4 regions of the Streptosporangium oxazolinicum genome follow, and region 1 is predicted to be linked to each of the others. Evidence: riboswitches for the same ligand, from Rfam matches in the RefSeq annotation. Region 1 holds a riboswitch; each other region holds the start of a gene.
The links. Region 1 has a riboswitch for cobalamin ahead of bluB (5,6-dimethylbenzimidazole synthase). Riboswitches for the same ligand answer to the same signal wherever they lie in the genome.

Region 1 (4,034 bases):
GCCCGTGCGGAAGAGGCGTTCGCCCGCCGGGACGGCACGCTCCTCGTCATCGCCCACCGGCTGACCTCCGCCCTGCGGGCCCGGCGGATCCTCGTCATGGACGGCACCAGCGTCCGGCTGGGCACGCACGAGGAGATGCTCGCCACCTCCCCGCTGTACGCGGACCTGGCCGGGCAGTGGGACCCGTCGAGCGTCCGGGAGCCGGTGCCGTGACGCCCGCACCGCGTTTCCCGTCCAGAGCCCAAGGTCTCCACACCGGAGGAATCCGATGATCTACCCTCCCGCCGAACGGCACCCCGTCGTCGACCACCTCCACGGTCACGCGGTTCCCGACCCGTACCGGTGGCTGGAGGATCCGGACAGCCCGGAGACGCGGAGCTGGACGGACGCCCAGGGGGAGCTGTGGCGCGAACACGCGGGCGCGCTGCCGGGCCGCCACCGGTGGCACTCGCGGGTGGCCGCGCTGACCGGGGCCGGAACGGTCGGCACGCCGATGTGGCGCGGCGGGAGCCGGTTCTTCCTGCGCCGTACGGCCCGGCAGGAGCACGCCGTCCTCTACCGCACCGGTCCCGACGGGGTGGAGGAGACGCTGATCGACCCGATGGAGCTCGACCCGAGCGGGCTGACCACGCTCGACCACTGGCAGCCCGACCTGGACGGCGGGCTGGTGGCGTACCAGCTGTCCAGGAGCGGGGACGAGCGGTCGGAACTGCGGGTCATGGACGTCGTCACCCGCCGGGTGGTGGACGGCCCGATCGACCGCTGCCGGTACGCGCCCGTGGCGTGGCTGCCCGACGGGAAGGCGTTCTTCTACGTCCGCTCCCGCCAGGTCCGCCTGCACCGGCTCGGCACCCCCGCCGAGGACGACGCCGTGATCATGGGTGAGGAGCGCTCGTACGGCCTGGGGATCAGTTACAACGGGCGCTGGCTCACGGTCTCGGCGATGGCGGGCGACGGCAACGACCTCTGGCTGGCCGACCTGTCGTCCTCCTCCCCCGAGCGCCCCGACCTGCGGGTGGTCCAGCGGGCGGCGGGCGCGATGACGGTGCCCGCGGTCGGCCGCGACGGGCGCCTGTACCTGCTCACCACCCTGGACGCGCCACGGGGACGGCTGTGCGTGGCCGACCCGGCGCGGCCGGGCCCCGAGCACTGGATCGACCTGGTCGGCGAGGACCCCGAGGCGGTGATCGGGGAGTTCGCGATCGCCGGGCAGGCGCTGCTCGTGAGCCGGACCCGGCACGCGGTCAGCGAGATCGGCGTCCACGACCTGACGACCGGGAGGCGGCGCGGCCCGGTGCCGCTGCCCGGCCTCGGTTCGGCGGGAGGGATGACCACCCGCCCCGAGGGCGGCCACGAGGTCTGGTTCACCTACACCGACAGCGTCACGCCCGCGGGGGTGTACCGCTACGACACGCGCACCGGTCGGACGTCGCTGTGGAGCGCCGCGCCCGGCGCCGTGGAGGTCCCCGAGCTTGAGGTCCGCCAGGTGGTCTGCGCCTCCGCGGACGGCACCCCGGTGCGGATGGTCGTGCTGGCCCGCCCCGGTTCGGGCCCCAGGCCCACGATCCTGTACGGCTACGGCGGGTTCGGGCTCTCGCTCACGCCGTCGTACTCCAGCTACGTCCTGCCCTGGGTCGAGGCGGGCGGGGTCTTCGCCCTGGCCCAGTTGCGCGGCGGCGGCGAGGAGGGCGCGGACTGGCATCGCGACGGCATGCTGGAGCGCAAGCAGAACGTCTTCGACGACTTCGCGGCGGCGGCCGAGAAGCTCGTCGCGGACGGCTGGACCACCCCCGAGCGGCTGGGCGCGTGCGGCGAGTCGAACGGCGGGCTGCTGGTCGGCGCCGCGCTGACGCAGCGCCCCGACCTGTTCGCCGCCGTCGTCTGCTCGGCGCCGCTGCTCGACATGGTCAGGTACGAGCGGTCGGGGCTCGGCCCGGCGTGGCGTTCCGAGTACGGTTCGGCCGAGGACCCCGAGCAGCTGGGCTGGCTGCTGGGCTACTCCCCCTACCACCGGGTCACCGACGGCGTCGACTACCCGGCGACGCTGCTGACCACGTTCGGCGGTGACTCCCGCGTCGACCCCATGCACGCGCGCAAGATGTGCGCGGCGCTGCAGGCGGCGACGTCGGGCTCGCGGCCGATCCTGCTGCGCCACGAGGGCGGCGTCGGCCACGGCTCCCGCTCGGCGGGCCGCGCCGTCGGCCTCGCCGCCGACATGCTCGCCTTCCTCGCCGCCCACACCGGCCTGGACACCAGCCTGGACACCGGCACCCGAACGGCCCGGTGACACGATCCCGGCGGGAATCGGCTACCGTGTCGAGCGGCGAACTGTTGTGAGGTGCTCCGCTCCGGCGGGGAGAATCGGGAAGCCGGTGTGATTCCGGCACGGGCCCGCCGCGGTGACCGGGAAGTCCCCACCCACGCGCGTACGCGCGGCCACTGGTCCGGCACGGACTGGGAAGGCGGGTGGCCAGGCGTCGATCCGGAAGTCCGAAGACCGGCCTCGCGCTCACAGCCCCGGCACGGGGCATGTACACAGCGGGAGCCTGCCCATGGACAACCGGCTTTACGACGTCATCCACCGCCGCCGCGACGTGCGCGCGCAGTTCACCGGCGCGCCCATCCCCGACGAGGTCCTGCACCGCGTCCTGTCGGCGGCCCACGCCGCGCCCAGCGTCGGCCTCTCCCAGCCCTGGGACTTCGTCGTGGTACGCGACGCCGCCATCCGGGAGACCTTCCACGAACACGTTCACCGCGAGCGGGAGGTCTTCGCCGCGACCCTCGACGCCTCCGCCGCGCGGCGATTCGCCCGAATCAAGATCGACGGTGTGCTGGAGTCGACGCTGTCGATCGTGGTCACCTACGACCGGGACCGGGGCGGCCCCGCCGTCCTCGGCCGCCACGCCATCGCCGACGCGGGCCTGTACTCGGTGTGCCTGGCCATCCAGAACCTCTGGCTGGCCGCGACCGCCGAGGACCTCGGCGTCGGCTGGGTGTCGTTCTACCGCGAGCCCTTCCTCGCCGGCCTCCTCGGCATCCCGGCCGGGATCCGCCCTGTCGCCTGGTTGTGCCTCGGCCCGGTCACCCACCTGGAGACCACGCCCGACCTCGAACGGCACGGCTGGCGTCACCGGCGCCCGCTGGGCGACGTCGTCCACCACGACCGCTGGTGACCGGCGCCCCGGCGAGGTCGGGACGGTCGTCCGGAGCCGGTCTCCGGCGAACGCCGTGACGTCTTCGCGCCCGCACGGCGGACCGTCACCCCCCGCTCTCGGCCCCGCCGCCCAATCCGACCTTCAGGTGAGCGCGGCCCGTTTCCGCTTCCGGCGGCGAGGCCCAAAGGTGGCCCGCCGTCCATCGGCATCGAAACGACGGCGATGTGTCAGTGACACTTGAATGCCGGATCCTCCCGGGAAATGCTCGCGGTGACGGACCTCACGAGGAGATGATCGTGAAGAGCGATTCCATTCGCCGATGTCTTCCAGCGACGCTCGGGGTGATCGCGCTGGGCGCGAGCATGGTCCTCCCGGCCACCGCCCACGGCGCGGCGCGGACCGCACCGGGGGCGGCGGTCGCCGGGGTGAGCCGGATTCCCTTCGGCGTCGCGTCCGACACGTACGACGGGTACGCCCAGCTCGCGGCCCACGAGAGCGAGGGAAGCGACTATCGGCGTGTCCAGCGGTTCCCCGCCAGGGCCAGGGTGGCGCATATCGCGATCCACGGAGGGGGCATCGAGGCACCCACGACCCAGCTCGCGAGCCACTCCGCGAGCTCCCGAGGCTTCGCCTACTACTCGTTCGAGGGCATCAAGAAATCCGGCAACGGTGACCTGCACATCACCTCCGGCCGGTTCGACGAACCCAGGGCGCTCAAGTTGGTGGCGCGGGTCGACTACACCGTCTCCTGGCACGGCGCGTCCGGCGCCAGGCCGACGACCTACGTCGGCGGTCGCGACGTGGCGCTGATCCGCAGGGTCACCGCGGAGCTGCGCGCCGCGGGGTTCACGGTCGCGAAGTTCGTACCGGCCGAGATCG
Region 2 (4,034 bases), on a different contig from region 1:
GACGCGCAGGGCCGCCTCGACCATGTTCCTGAGGCTGGCCTCCGTCTCCGGATAGCCGCGGGTCTTCAGGCCGCAGTCGGGGTTGACCCAGAGCAGGGCGGGGTCCACCGAGGCCGCGGCCGTACGCAGGGCGGTCTCGATCTCCTCGGCCGAGGGCACCCTGGGCGAGTGGATGTCCCACACGCCGGGCCCGATGCCGCGCGTGTAGCCGAAGGCGCGCAGGTCGTCCAGGAGTTCCATCCGGGAGCGGGCCGCCTCGACGCTGGTCACGTCGGCGTCCAGGTCGCCGATCGCGCCGATGATCTCCCCGAACTCCGAGTAGCACATGTGGGTGTGGATCTGCGTGCTGTCGGCCACCCCGCTGGTCGCCAGCCGGAACGCGTCGACGGCCCACTCCAGGTAGGCCTCGCGGTCGGCCCGCCGCAGCGGCAGCAGCTCGCGCAGCGCGGGCTCGTCGACCTGGATGATCCTGATGCCCGCCGCCTCAAGGTCGTGGGTCTCGTCGCGCAGGGCGAGCGCCACCTGCCTGGCGGTCTCGCCCAGCGGCTGGTCGTCACGGACGAAGGACCAGGCCAGCATGGTCACCGGGCCGGTCAGCATGCCCTTGACCGGCTTCTTCGTCCGCGACTGCGCGTAGGAGGCCCAGCGCACCGTCATCGGCTCGGGACGGGAGACGTCGCCGAACAGGATCGGCGGGCGGACGTAGCGGCTGCCGTACGACTGCACCCAGCCGTGTTCGGTGGCGGCGTAGCCCTCCAGCATCTCGGCGAAGTACTGGACCATGTCGTTGCGCTCGGGCTCGCCGTGCACCAGCACGTCCAGGCCGATGTCCTCCTGCAGCGCGATGACGCGGTCGATCTCGGCCTCCATCCTGCGCTCGTACCCGGCCCTGTCGATGTCGCCCGCGCGCAGGGCGGCGCGGGCCTGGCGCACCTCGCCGGTCTGCGGGAAGGAGCCGATGGTGGTGGTGGCCAGCGGCGGCAGACCCAGGTCGGCGTTCTGCACGGCGAGCCGCTCGGCGTGCGGGGCGCGCGGGGTGCCCTTGCCCAGCGCGTCCAGCCTGGCCCGCACCCGGGGGTTGAGGAACCGCTCCGTGACGTTCTCCCCCGCGATGACCTCCTCACCGTTCAGCGCCCTGCCGATCCGTACGACCTCGTCGACCTTCTGCCTGGCGAAGGCCAGCCGCTCGCGCAGCCGAGGGTCCAGCGAGGTCTCGGCGTCCAGGTCGAGCGGGACGTGCAGCAGCGAGCAGGAGGTGCTCACCACCAGCCGGTCGCTCAGCCCGAGCAGCGCGGCGCAGGTCGCCAGCGCCTTCGCGGTGTCGGTACGCCAGACGTTGCGGCCGTCGACGACCCCGGCGACGAGGGTCTTGCCGGGCAGCCCGCCGACGGCGGCCAGCGCCTCCAGGTTGCCGGGCGCCGAGACGAAGTCCAGGCCGACGGCCTCGACCGGGCCTCGGGCCAGGATCTCCAGCGCGGGCCCGATCTCACCGAAGTAGGTGGCCACCAGCATCCGGGGCCGACTGCTGAGCGCGCCCAGCCGCGCGTAGGCCCGGCGCAGCGCGGCCAGCTCCTCGTCCGTACGGTCGGCGGCCAGCACCGGCTCGTCCAGCTGCACCTCGGTCACCCCCGCCGCGGCCATCCGTTCCAGCAGCTCGGCGTAGGTCTCCAGCAGGCCGTCCAGCAGCCGCAGCGGCGCGAAGCCGGGCTCGGTGGACTTGGCCAGCAGCAGGAACGACAGCGGCCCGACCAGCACCGGCCGGGTCTCGACGCCCAGCCGCCGCGCCTCGGCGTACTCGGTGAGCGGCTTGCTCCAGTCGAGCCGGAACCGGGTGCCGGGTCCCAGCTCGGGAACCAGGTAGTGGTAGTTGGTGTCGAACCACTTGGTCATCTCCAGCGGCGCCACCCCCTCGGCGCCCCGGGCCATCGCGAAGTACGGGTCGGCGGCCCCGGCGAACCGCTCGGGCACCGCCCCCACCATCGCGATCGTGTCCAGCACGTGGTCATACAGCGAGAACGTGTTGGACGGCACCGCGTCCAGCCCCGCCTCCGACAGCTCCCGCCACGTCCGCTCCCGCAGACCCTCGGCCGTCTCCCGAAGAGCGGCGGCGTCCGTGCGCCCGGCCCAGTAATCCTCCGTCGCCCGCTTCAACTCGCGACGGCCCCCGATACGGGGATACCCCAAAACGGTCGTAGTGACCTGACTCATGGCGTCCTTCCCTCGGCTCATGCCATGCCAACCCACAGCCACACGGAAGGAACACACGGGAAAGACACCTCCCAGGCCCTCCCACGAGGCCACGGATCACCGCGCACCGGACGGCACACGGACGGCTGGCAGGTCTTCGGACTCGCGGGCACCACACTCAACCCCTACTGACCGTCGCTTCCCAGATGCCACGCACCCAGTGCCTATGACGGCGTTCGTTCCCACTCACCGCTGCGGGGCAGTCCCGGACTCCCACCGGGTTCCCTCTTACGACTCCCAGCGCCAACACGACACCGGAAGAACCAACCGCACCACGAGCATAACCCGCCCGCACCTCCGGCCGGAGCCACCGTCCGGCGCATCGAAGAAGCGGGAACCGTACTGCGGCCACCCGGAGGGTGGGAAAGGAAAGAAGGCCGCCTTCGGAAATGCCCCTGCAGAAGAAATGGGCTCGTCCCGGGTGGAGGAGACACCTCGCAGACCACCAGGGAGCCGTTCGCCGAGCGGTGGTACGCCGCGAGCTGCCCCGGGGAATGGCCGGTAGGTCTTTGAGGGTGATTTGGTGGAGATCAAGGTCGGCAGCGCATCGCGACCGCTCCTGGGATTGCGAAAGAGAGGGACGACGGGCTGGTGGTGTGTGATCGTGTGAAGTGGTGCTGCTGTACATCGTTCAGCGTGACTGGTCGACGGCAGCGGCTCGTATGCTGATCTTTGTCCTCTCTTTCGAAGACAGGTTGTCGATGCATCTGCATCCAGGCGAGACCGAGGCCGTTGGCTGGCGGGTGGTGACCGTGCTCGACGCCGTCCGGCAGCTGCGTGATGCTTCACCCGACGTCACCGGACGCCCGCGGGTGATCGCGATCGACGGCCGGGGCGGCGCCGGCAAGACGACCCTGGCCGAGCGGCTACGCAAGGGGGTGCCTAACTCCGCCATCGTGCACACCGACGACATCGCCTGGAACCACGCCTACTTCGACTGGGGCGCCGTGCTCGTCGAGAACATCCTGCACCCCCTGCACCGGGGTGAAGCGGTGAACTTCCGCCCTGATGCCTGGATCACCCACGACCGGCCCGGATCGATCACCATTCCCGCCGGTGCCGACTTCATCTGGGTCGAGGGCACCGGCATCATCCGCGAAGAGCTTGCCCCGTGGTTGGACGCCTCGGTGTGGATGCAGGGTGACCTCGACGAGCAAGAGCGCTTGTTGGTCGTCCGCGACGGCGACTCCCCCAAGCAGCTGGAGCACGTGGCGAACTGGCTGCTGGAGGAACTGCCGTTCATCTCACGAGAACAGCCGTGGGCCCGAGCCACCATGATCGTCGCTGGCCCTCCGCAGATCGACCACGACCCGGACACCGAGTTGGTCGTCGCCCCGCCGACCAGCCCTTAGGTTGGCCGGTCCACCCGCAGAACGCGGGTGAGCGGTTCGAGAGCCGCGCCTCCCGCCGGCAGCCACCAAAACCCCTCCGGTAAGGGATTTTTCCTGGCGGTGTGGCAGGTACGGGACGTGACCCCATACAGGCCGAGCCAACGCTTTCACAGCTCATCACCGTTCAACTTCCCGGCTCTTCCACGAGAAGCGGCGAAGCGCGGTTCCAGCTCCCTCTCTTGATCATCGCACGCGTGCCGCACGACCATGGAGACCATGCCGAGCACTGCGCAGGACGACCTCCACAGCACGCGACCACCATCGACGGCGAGACGGAAGCGGCGCTGGAAACTCCCGGCGGCTATCGCGGCATCATTCGTACTGTTCTTCGCGCTCATCATGACGCCTCAGTGGATTCACAACCGTCAACTCGACGGCCTTGCCAACCGTTTTCTT
Region 3 (4,034 bases), on a different contig from region 1:
GAGGTGGTGTTCGCTCCTAAGCTCGGGGTGTGGCGAAATACTTCGATGTGCATCCGGACACTCCCCAACCCCGGCTGATCGGCCAGGTGGTCGAGATTCTGCGTACGGACGGGCTGATCGCGTATCCAACGGACTCGGGCTACGCGCTGGGGTGTCGGCTGGGAAACAAGGAAGGCATCGACCGGATCAGAGAGATCCGCGACCTCGGCAGTGATCATCACTTCACCCTGGTCTGTAGAGACTTTGCCCAGTTTGGGCAGTTCGTGCATGTGAGCAATGCGCTGTTCCGCTCGGTCAAGGCGGCGACCCCCGGCGGCTACACCTTCATCCTGCCCGCGACCAAGGAGGTGCCGCGGCGGTTGCTGCACCCCCGGAAGAAGACGGTCGGTGTCCGGATCCCCGACCATGTCGTCACACAGGCGCTGCTGGCCGAGCTCGGCGAACCGCTGGTGTCGAGCACCCTGCTACTGCCCGACGAGGCCGAGCCCCTGACGCAGGGCTGGGAGATCAAGGAGAGGCTCGATCACGTGGTGGACGCCGTCATCGACGCCGGTGAGTGCGGCGCCGTCCCGACGACGGTCGTCGACTTCTCGCAGGACGAGCCCGAGATTCTCCGCCGGGGCACCGGAGACCCGTCCCTCTTCGAGTAGGGGCACGGCGGCTCGCGGGAGTCAGTCGGCGTGTCCGTGCGGGTCCCACCCCGGGACGCGGTCACCGCGAAGGGCCCGGTCCGGACCATCTGGCCGATCGGCGGTCCGGACCGGGCCGCGAAATAAATCTACATTGTAAAGGCGCCCGACCAGATTCAAGATCATTTAAACGCAAACCACAAAACCATCACCTACGAGCAACACCGTCGGTCTTCTCGATGTCGATCACGCCGTCGCCGGTGATCGGTGCCGTTCGCCCGGTGTGGTTGGTGACACGCATGGGTTCCTCTCCGTCGTGAGCTTCGTGGCTTCGTCATTGGTTCGCCAGGCCGATTCAACGGGGCCCGGGAGGGGACTGGGCTCACAGCCCAAACTTCCGGGGGTGATGGGGCTCAGCGCGAGGTGCGGGGGATCTTCAGGGCCGGTCACGGCTCCGGTGGGTCGCCCGGCCGGTCATGTCGATCGTCACGGCTTCCGCAGGGTTTTCGCAGGCGCGGCGAAGCCGAGGTCTGCTTTGTCGTTGATGGTGGTTGTGCGAGCATGGTTGGCGTAGGCGACGGCGGACTGAGGAAGCCGGTGTGAATCCGGCGCGGTCCCGCCACTGTGATCGGCGAGCGAATCCCGACGAAGCCACTGCCCGGATAACGGGTGGGAAGGCCGGGAGGAGCGTTGACCCGAGAGCCAGGAGACTCACGCGGTCGCCTCCTCGCAGAAATTGGGGCGGATCTCCCCAAGGGAGGAACGGTGATCGCCATGCCTGGCCCCCGGCCCACCGGCTCCGGACGCGCCGACGACGTGGCTTCTGTCGCCTGGCCGGGGCTGCTTCCCGCATCACCGTCGGAGGTGTCGGCCGCGGTCGCCGATGTTTCCGCGATCAGTGGTTACTTCGAGCTCGAGGTCGGTCCGATCGAGGTGGGCTGGCGACCGCTCATTGATCTGGCGGCCGATTCCGGGCTCCTGCGGCGGCGGATCATCGATGTCGCCGGACGTCTGGGGACCGACGAGCCGAGGGTGGCGGCCTCGATCCTGTTTCAGGGGCTTGCCGCTCGCCTGTGGTCACCTGTCGTCGGTGCGGTGGTAACGCATGATCTGCTCTTGGACCTGGCGTCTGTTCACTGGCGGGAGGTGTCCGGCGGGCCGTTGCCGCTGCGGGCCGAGCGTCCGACCGGTCGGCGGATCCTTGATCCCGCCGGGGTCGCCGAACCGTTGTATCGCGGTGTGCTGACCGAGGTGCTGGAGCCGTTGGCGTGGTCCGTACGGGAGGTCGTGGGGATTGCCCCTGGGCTGTTGTGGGGTAATGCCGCCTCCGCGCTGGCCGGAACGGTTCGGACCGTCGTCGACCGGTGCCCCGGATTCGCCGTTCGGGCTATCGCGCTTGGGCGTGAGCTGCTCGCGCTGGGAGTGTTGCGGGGTGGCGGTGATCTGGTCGAACCCGTTCCCGGGCAGCCGTTCTTCGTTCGGCGTACCTGCTGTCTGTTCTACCGTCTGCCCGGGGGCGGCAAGTGTGGTGACTGTGTTCTCGTCGATTCCGGGACCCGTCACCGGCAGTGGGCTGCGGCTTTGCGGCAGCCCGGAGGGTCTTGATGAGCTACCTTCGGGGTGAGCGGGTGGTCATGGATGGTCTTGGGTGGTTCTGGCGATCGCGGCGGTGTGCTCGTCGGCGGTCATGCCGAGGGTGGGGTGGTGCTGGTTGAGGTCGTGCTGGTCGTCGGCCCACTGCCGGTAGTCCTGCCGCAGGGTGGTGGCGTCGGAGTCGAGGGCGAGGGCGATGTCGGCCCAGGTGGCTCCGGCCAGCAGTGCGTGGTGGATGTTGGCGGGGTGGCGTACGGTGCGTGCGATGCTCTCGGCCAGTGCCAGCAGTTCGAGGTGTTCGGCGACGGTGAGCGGGGGCCGGTCTTCGGTTCCGTGCCGGGTGGGGTCGTAGGTTCCCCGGGCCATCAGTTCCGCGCGGGCGCGGGCTGACGCGTTTCGGGCGGCCAGCTCGTTGTAGCGCTCCAGTTGCCGGCTGACGGGCAGGTCGTAGCGGGCGTCGTGCCAGGTTGTGATGTTCTCGGGCGGGGTCATGGTGGCTTCTCCGGGACGGTCGGGGGTTGGCTTCCGGCGGGGCCGTGCGGGATGTGGTCGAGGCTCGCGTCTCAAGCCGACCGGCGCCCCATGACGAGGTCGGCGGTGATGCGGACCGGCGTGCACAATGTCTGGCCGTGCGCCCGGAACAAGGCATCGCGGGAGCTGAAATATCCCAGGTCGGCTAGCACGTAGTTGGACAGGTCACATGATGAGCCGGTGATGCCGTCCCAATCGACGGCGGTGCGGGCCACCGCGTCGAAGAGCGTCTCAGCACCGATGTTGGTGAATCCCTCCTTCCTCCGCAGCGTGTTCAGCTCGCCGTACAACTCGGAGACGGTCACCCATTCACCGTCGAGCAGGAACTCCGGCCAGGCGAGCACCACCTGGCGCGGGACCAATGCTCGTAGCCGGGGAAAGCGAGGGTGCCAGAAGCGTCCGCTCACCAGTAATCCCCTGACCCGGCTGGCGATTCCGTGGGCCCGTCCTACCGCTTCCAGCGCCGCCAGTCGCTGGCTGCACGATCCGCGCTCCAGGAGAAGCGTTCTGGAGACCGGCTGGGTGTCGTTCATGGCATACACCGGGCGTATTCGCGCGGTGATGAGCCGGTGGGCCGTGATCAGGAGATCCCGATCCGTCGAGGTGTCTTTACGCCGGGCTTCGGTCGCCAGCTCCAGCACCCGGGGATGCTGCCAGTCGAGGATGGGTGTGGCCGACGGTTCTCTCCCGCTTGTTTCTCGGTGGACGGCAGCGCGACGACGCCGTGAGGGGGAAGGCGACGGCTTCATTCCATGACCGTATCGGAGTCCGTGACGTGTCCGGTTCTGTTCGAGCGCGTACGGATGGCGGTTTCGCGCCGGGTGCGGCGTGCGGGCCGTCGAGTCCGTCTGTCTCGCTTGGGGGAAGGGTGGGTTGGTCGTACGCCGCGGGGGCGGGTCGTGGTCTGGTCCCTGCGGTGTCGTCGTCGCGGGTTTCGTACGGCACGCCGTTACGGCTCGCTCCCGGGGTGTTGTCCATTCGGTGTGTTTTCTCGCCTGGTCAGCGGGGTCGTGGGGTGGAGGCGTAGGGGAGCAGGGCCATTTCGCGGGCGTTTTTGATCGCGGTGGCCAGTTGGCGTTGTTGCTGGACGGTGACTCCGGTGACGCGGCGTCCGCGGATTTTGCCGCGGTCGGAGATGAAGGCGCGGAGCAGGGTGGTGTCCTTGTAGTCGATGTGGCTCACGCCGTGTAGCGGATTGGTCTTCTTGCGGGGGGTGCGGCGGGGTTTCACGCGGAGGTCTCCTTCAGGTCGAGGTCGAGGACGAAGGCGAACGGGTCGGGG
Region 4 (4,034 bases), on a different contig from region 1:
GCCCGGACATGCCGACGGTGGCGATCGTCCCCGACGACGAGCTGCTGGACAAGAATCTCACCACGCTGGGCGAGATCCGTGCCCGGGGTGGCCGGGTGCTCATGGTGGGCCACCGCACGACGGACCCCAAGCTGGCCGACGACTGCGTCGTGGTGCCCAAGAACGAGACCGAGCTGGACCCGATCCTGCTCTCGATCCCGCTCCAGCTCTTCGCCTACCACGCCGCCGTGGCGCTGGAACGGGACGTCGACAAGCCCAGGAACCTGGCCAAGAGCGTCACGGTGGAGTGAGGCCCCGCAGCTCCTGACCCTCAGCCCCTGCCTCTCGCCCCCGCGCCCCCGGTGCCCCGGCCTCGCTCCGGCCTGCCGGGGGCGCTGTGGGCACCGGGGGGCTCTTCGGGCTCCCGCGCGGTCCGATGACTCATGTCCGAGTGCGGGCGACATTTCCACATACCCCCGCTTCGTCACAGAAAGTGAGTAAGAAGTAACCTTTGGTGTGAGGGTTTCCTGGGGGAAGGGGCGCTTATGCGCCGCAGGGGGTTTTTCGCACTGGCGGCGGGGGTCCTGGTCGCCGCGGGGTGTGACGCGGGCGGCGGTGCCGGTCCGGCGGTGAAGCGCCTGTTCATCCTCGAACCGACCGCCGACGGCCACGGCTGGGACGGGATCGCGGGCAGGCTGGCGACCGTCCTGGTCCAGTCGGGACTGGCGCGTACCGCCATGGCCGTCGAGCGGCGGGGTGCCCTGGGCTCCGCCCCGCGCGACGCGTTCGGCGCCTTCCACGGCCCCTTCGCGCGCGAAGGCAGGCTGCTCGTCACCGCGATGCCGATGGTGGCCGCCGCGGAGATCGCCAACACCACCGCCGTGGTGAACGCCGCCACCCCCATCGCCCGCCTGGTCGGCGACTGGGCGGTCCTGGTCGTCCCCTCCGACTCCCGCCTGCGTACCTTCGAGGACTTCGCCGCGCGGCTGCGCGGGAACCCGGCGGGGCTGACGGTCGGCGGCGGGGCGGAGGGCGGCTCCGACCACGTGCTCTACGGGATGATCGGCAAGTGCCTCGGGGTGGACACCCGGCTGCTGGAGTACGCCGGATACCTCGCCCCCGAGGATGCCGCCGAGGCGCTCCAGGTCGGCCGGGTGGCGGCCCTGCTGGGATCGGCGCGCGCCCTGCGGCCTGAAATCAGGGCGGGCCGTCTGCGGCCCCTGGTGGTCTCCTCCGGCGGCCGGATCGACGGGATCGACGCGCCGACGCTCATGGAGGTCGACGTCCGGCTGGAGTACAGCGACTGGTGCGGCCTGCTGGGCCCCAAGGACATGAGTCCGGGGGACCGGGACGCCGCGATCGACCTGTGTGACAGGATCGACGCCGCGCCGCGCTGGCGTTCCCTGTGCGCTGCCCACGGCTGGAGCCGGGTCTATCTCAGTGGCGACGAGTTTCGCCAGTGGCTCTTCACCGAGACGGCACGCACCCGCGGTGTCCTCCACGAGCTCGGGCTGTTGAAGTCCTCCGACACAACCTGTTGGGGTAGTTGCGTCAGACGCCCCTAGATGTAGGATCCTGCTCGTTGCTGGTTCGCCCCGCGAGGGGCGAGGCAAGAGGGAACCCGGTGAGATTCCGGTGACTGCCCCGCAGCGGTGAACGGGAACGAAAGCCGTCAGTCAAGCACTGGGCGAACCATGCCTGGGAAGCGACGGCCGGTAGGCATGTGCGGTGCGCCCGTGAGTCCGAAGACCTGCCGGTGACGTGACTGTCCAGGGCCTCGTGGGAGGGCCCGCGGAACGAGGCGATCCGGCGTGCCCGGGATCGCTCGCGGACGCGTGCCCCTCCGGCGGAGCCGTACGGGGAAGTTCGAGCGAGCGAGGGGCACTACGTGACACAGGCATTGGCGGAGACCACCACGGGGAGCGCCGGAACCACCGGGAACACCGGGAACACCGGGAACGCGGCGGCGGCCACGATGGGCACCGGGAGCACCGGAAACACCGGGAGCGCGGCGGACGATCGCAGGCTGGCCATCGACGAGGCGGCCGCCCGGGTGATCACCGATCCGGAGAACTCCAGGGTCGCCGCCGCGATGCTGGCCGAGCTGATCGCCGACGAGGCCGCCGAGCACGGCGTCCGCCGCTTCTCCGAGTCCGTCGCCGCGACCCACGAGGCGGGGCTGATCCAGGACGGGCTCGCGGAGTTCGTGGCCGCCCACGCCGGGGTCCTGGACGCGCTCGTCGACCCGGAGGCCGACGCCAGGTTCGAGTACTTCGGGCTGCGTACCGTCTACGACCGCTACCTGCTGCGCCACCCGCGAACCCGCAAGGTCCTGGAGCGCCCGCAGCACTTCTTCCTCCGGGTGGCCTGCGGCCTGTCCGAGACCGTCGAGGAGGCCGCCGAGCTGTACGCGCTGATGGCCACCCTGTCCTACCTGCCCAGCTCGCCCACGCTGTTCAACTCCGGCTCCCGCAGGCCCCAGCTCTCCTCGTGCTTCCTGCTCGACTCGCCCCGCGACGAACTGGAGTCCATCTACGAGCGCTACGGGCAGGTCGCGCGGCTGTCGAAGTACGCGGGGGGCATCGGGATCGCCTGGACCAGGGTCCGCTCGCGGGGCTCGCTGATCCGGGGCACCAACGGCCACTCCAACGGCATCGTGCCCTGGCTGCGCACGCTCGACTCCAGCGTCGCCGCGGTCAACCAGGGAGGCCGCCGCAAGGGCGCGGCCTGCGTCTACCTGGAGCCCTGGCACGCCGACGTCGAGGAGTTCCTGGAACTGCGCGACAACACCGGCGAGGAGGCCCGCCGCACGCACAACCTGAACCTGGCCAACTGGATCCCCGACGAGTTCATGCGCCGGGTCGAGGCCGACGGCGTCTGGTCGCTGTTCGACCCCAAGGAGGTCCCGCACCTCACCGACCTGTACGGCGCCGCGTTCGACGACGCCTACCGGGCCGCCGAGGCCGAGGGCCGCTTCACCCGGCAGATCCCGGCCCGCACCCTGTACGGGCGGATGATGCGCACGCTCGCCCAGACCGGCAACGGCTGGATGACCTTCAAGGACGCGGCGAACCGGACCTCCAACCAGACGGCCAGGCCGGAGAACGTCATCCACCTGTCCAACCTCTGCACCGAGATCCTGGAGGTCACCGGCGACGCGGAGACCGCCGTCTGCAACCTCGGCTCGATCAACCTCGCCGCCCATCTGTCGGCGGAGGCCGGGGACGGGGTCGACTGGGCACGGCTGCGCGCGACCGTCCGCACCGCCGTGCGCTTCCTCGACCGCACCATCGACCTGGGCTTCTACCCGACCCCCGAGGCGGAGGCCGCCAACCGCAGGTGGCGCCCGATCGGGCTCGGCGTGATGGGCCTGGCCGACGTGCTGTTCACGCTGCGGCTGCCGTTCGACTCGCCGCGCGCCCTGGAGCTGTCCACCAGGATCTCCGAGGAGATCGCGCTCGCCGCCTACCGGACCTCCTCCGACCTGGCCGTGGAGCGGGGCCGCCATCCCTCGTACGAGGAGACGAGGGCCGCCGCCGGGGTGCTGCACCCCGACCACTACGGGGCGGCGGGGTCGGCGGAGTGGGCGGAGCTCAGGGAGCGGATCGCCGGGACCGGCCTGCGCAACTCGCTGATGATCGCGATCGCGCCGACGGCCACGATCGCCTCCATCGCGGGCTGCTACGAGTGCATCGAGCCGCAGGTCTCCAACGTCTTCAAGCGCGAGACCCTCTCGGGGGAGTTCCTCCAGGTCAACCGCTATCTCGTCCGCGACCTCCAGGCCCGTGGCCTGTGGACCGCGCAGATCCGCGACGCGATCAAGCGCGCCGACGGCTCCGTGCAGGACATCCCCGAGATCCCCGCCGACCTGAGGACGCTCTACCGGACCGCCTGGGAGCTGCCGCAGAAGGCACTCATCGACCTGGCCGCCGCGCGCACCCCGTACATCGACCAGTCGCAGTCGCTGAACCTCTTCATGGCCACGCCGACCATCGGCAAGCTCTCCTCGATGTACGCCTACGCCTGGAAGTCGGGCCTCAAGACCACCTACTACC

Region 2: another riboswitch for cobalamin. It lies ahead of metE (5-methyltetrahydropteroyltriglutamate--homocysteine S-methyltransferase); the one in region 1 lies ahead of bluB (5,6-dimethylbenzimidazole synthase).
Region 3: another riboswitch for cobalamin. It lies ahead of ABD817_RS21170 ((2Fe-2S)-binding protein); the one in region 1 lies ahead of bluB (5,6-dimethylbenzimidazole synthase).
Region 4: another riboswitch for cobalamin. It lies ahead of ABD817_RS15535 (ribonucleoside-diphosphate reductase subunit alpha); the one in region 1 lies ahead of bluB (5,6-dimethylbenzimidazole synthase).

What each region holds. Positions count from the first base shown of each region.
Region 1 covers NZ_BAABAQ010000017.1:152,966-156,999, forward strand. The annotation lists gene ABD817_RS35055 (ATP-binding cassette domain-containing protein) at 1-213, shown strand, start outside; gene ABD817_RS35060 (prolyl oligopeptidase family serine peptidase) at 269-2,287, shown strand; cobalamin riboswitch at 2,325-2,520, shown strand; gene bluB (5,6-dimethylbenzimidazole synthase) at 2,553-3,173, shown strand; gene ABD817_RS35070 (poly-gamma-glutamate hydrolase family protein) at 3,452-4,034, shown strand, end outside.
Region 2 covers NZ_BAABAQ010000005.1:419,062-423,095, reverse strand. The annotation lists gene metE (5-methyltetrahydropteroyltriglutamate--homocysteine S-methyltransferase) at 1-2,208, opposite strand, end outside; cobalamin riboswitch at 2,319-2,530, opposite strand; gene ABD817_RS17175 (uridine kinase family protein) at 2,862-3,599, shown strand; gene ABD817_RS17170 (hypothetical protein) at 3,855-4,034, shown strand, end outside.
Region 3 covers NZ_BAABAQ010000007.1:371,437-375,470, forward strand. The annotation lists gene ABD817_RS21165 (L-threonylcarbamoyladenylate synthase) at 30-650, shown strand; cobalamin riboswitch at 1,177-1,359, shown strand; gene ABD817_RS21170 ((2Fe-2S)-binding protein) at 1,404-2,234, shown strand; gene ABD817_RS21175 (hypothetical protein) at 2,262-2,714, opposite strand; gene ABD817_RS21180 (transglutaminase domain-containing protein) at 2,786-3,502, opposite strand; gene rpsR (30S ribosomal protein S18) at 3,753-3,983, opposite strand; gene ABD817_RS21190 (CobW family GTP-binding protein) at 3,980-4,034, opposite strand, start outside.
Region 4 covers NZ_BAABAQ010000005.1:6,394-10,427, forward strand. The annotation lists gene glmS (glutamine--fructose-6-phosphate transaminase (isomerizing)) at 1-290, shown strand, start outside; gene ABD817_RS15530 (tripartite tricarboxylate transporter substrate-binding protein) at 525-1,544, shown strand; cobalamin riboswitch at 1,549-1,751, shown strand; gene ABD817_RS15535 (ribonucleoside-diphosphate reductase subunit alpha) at 1,868-4,034, shown strand, end outside.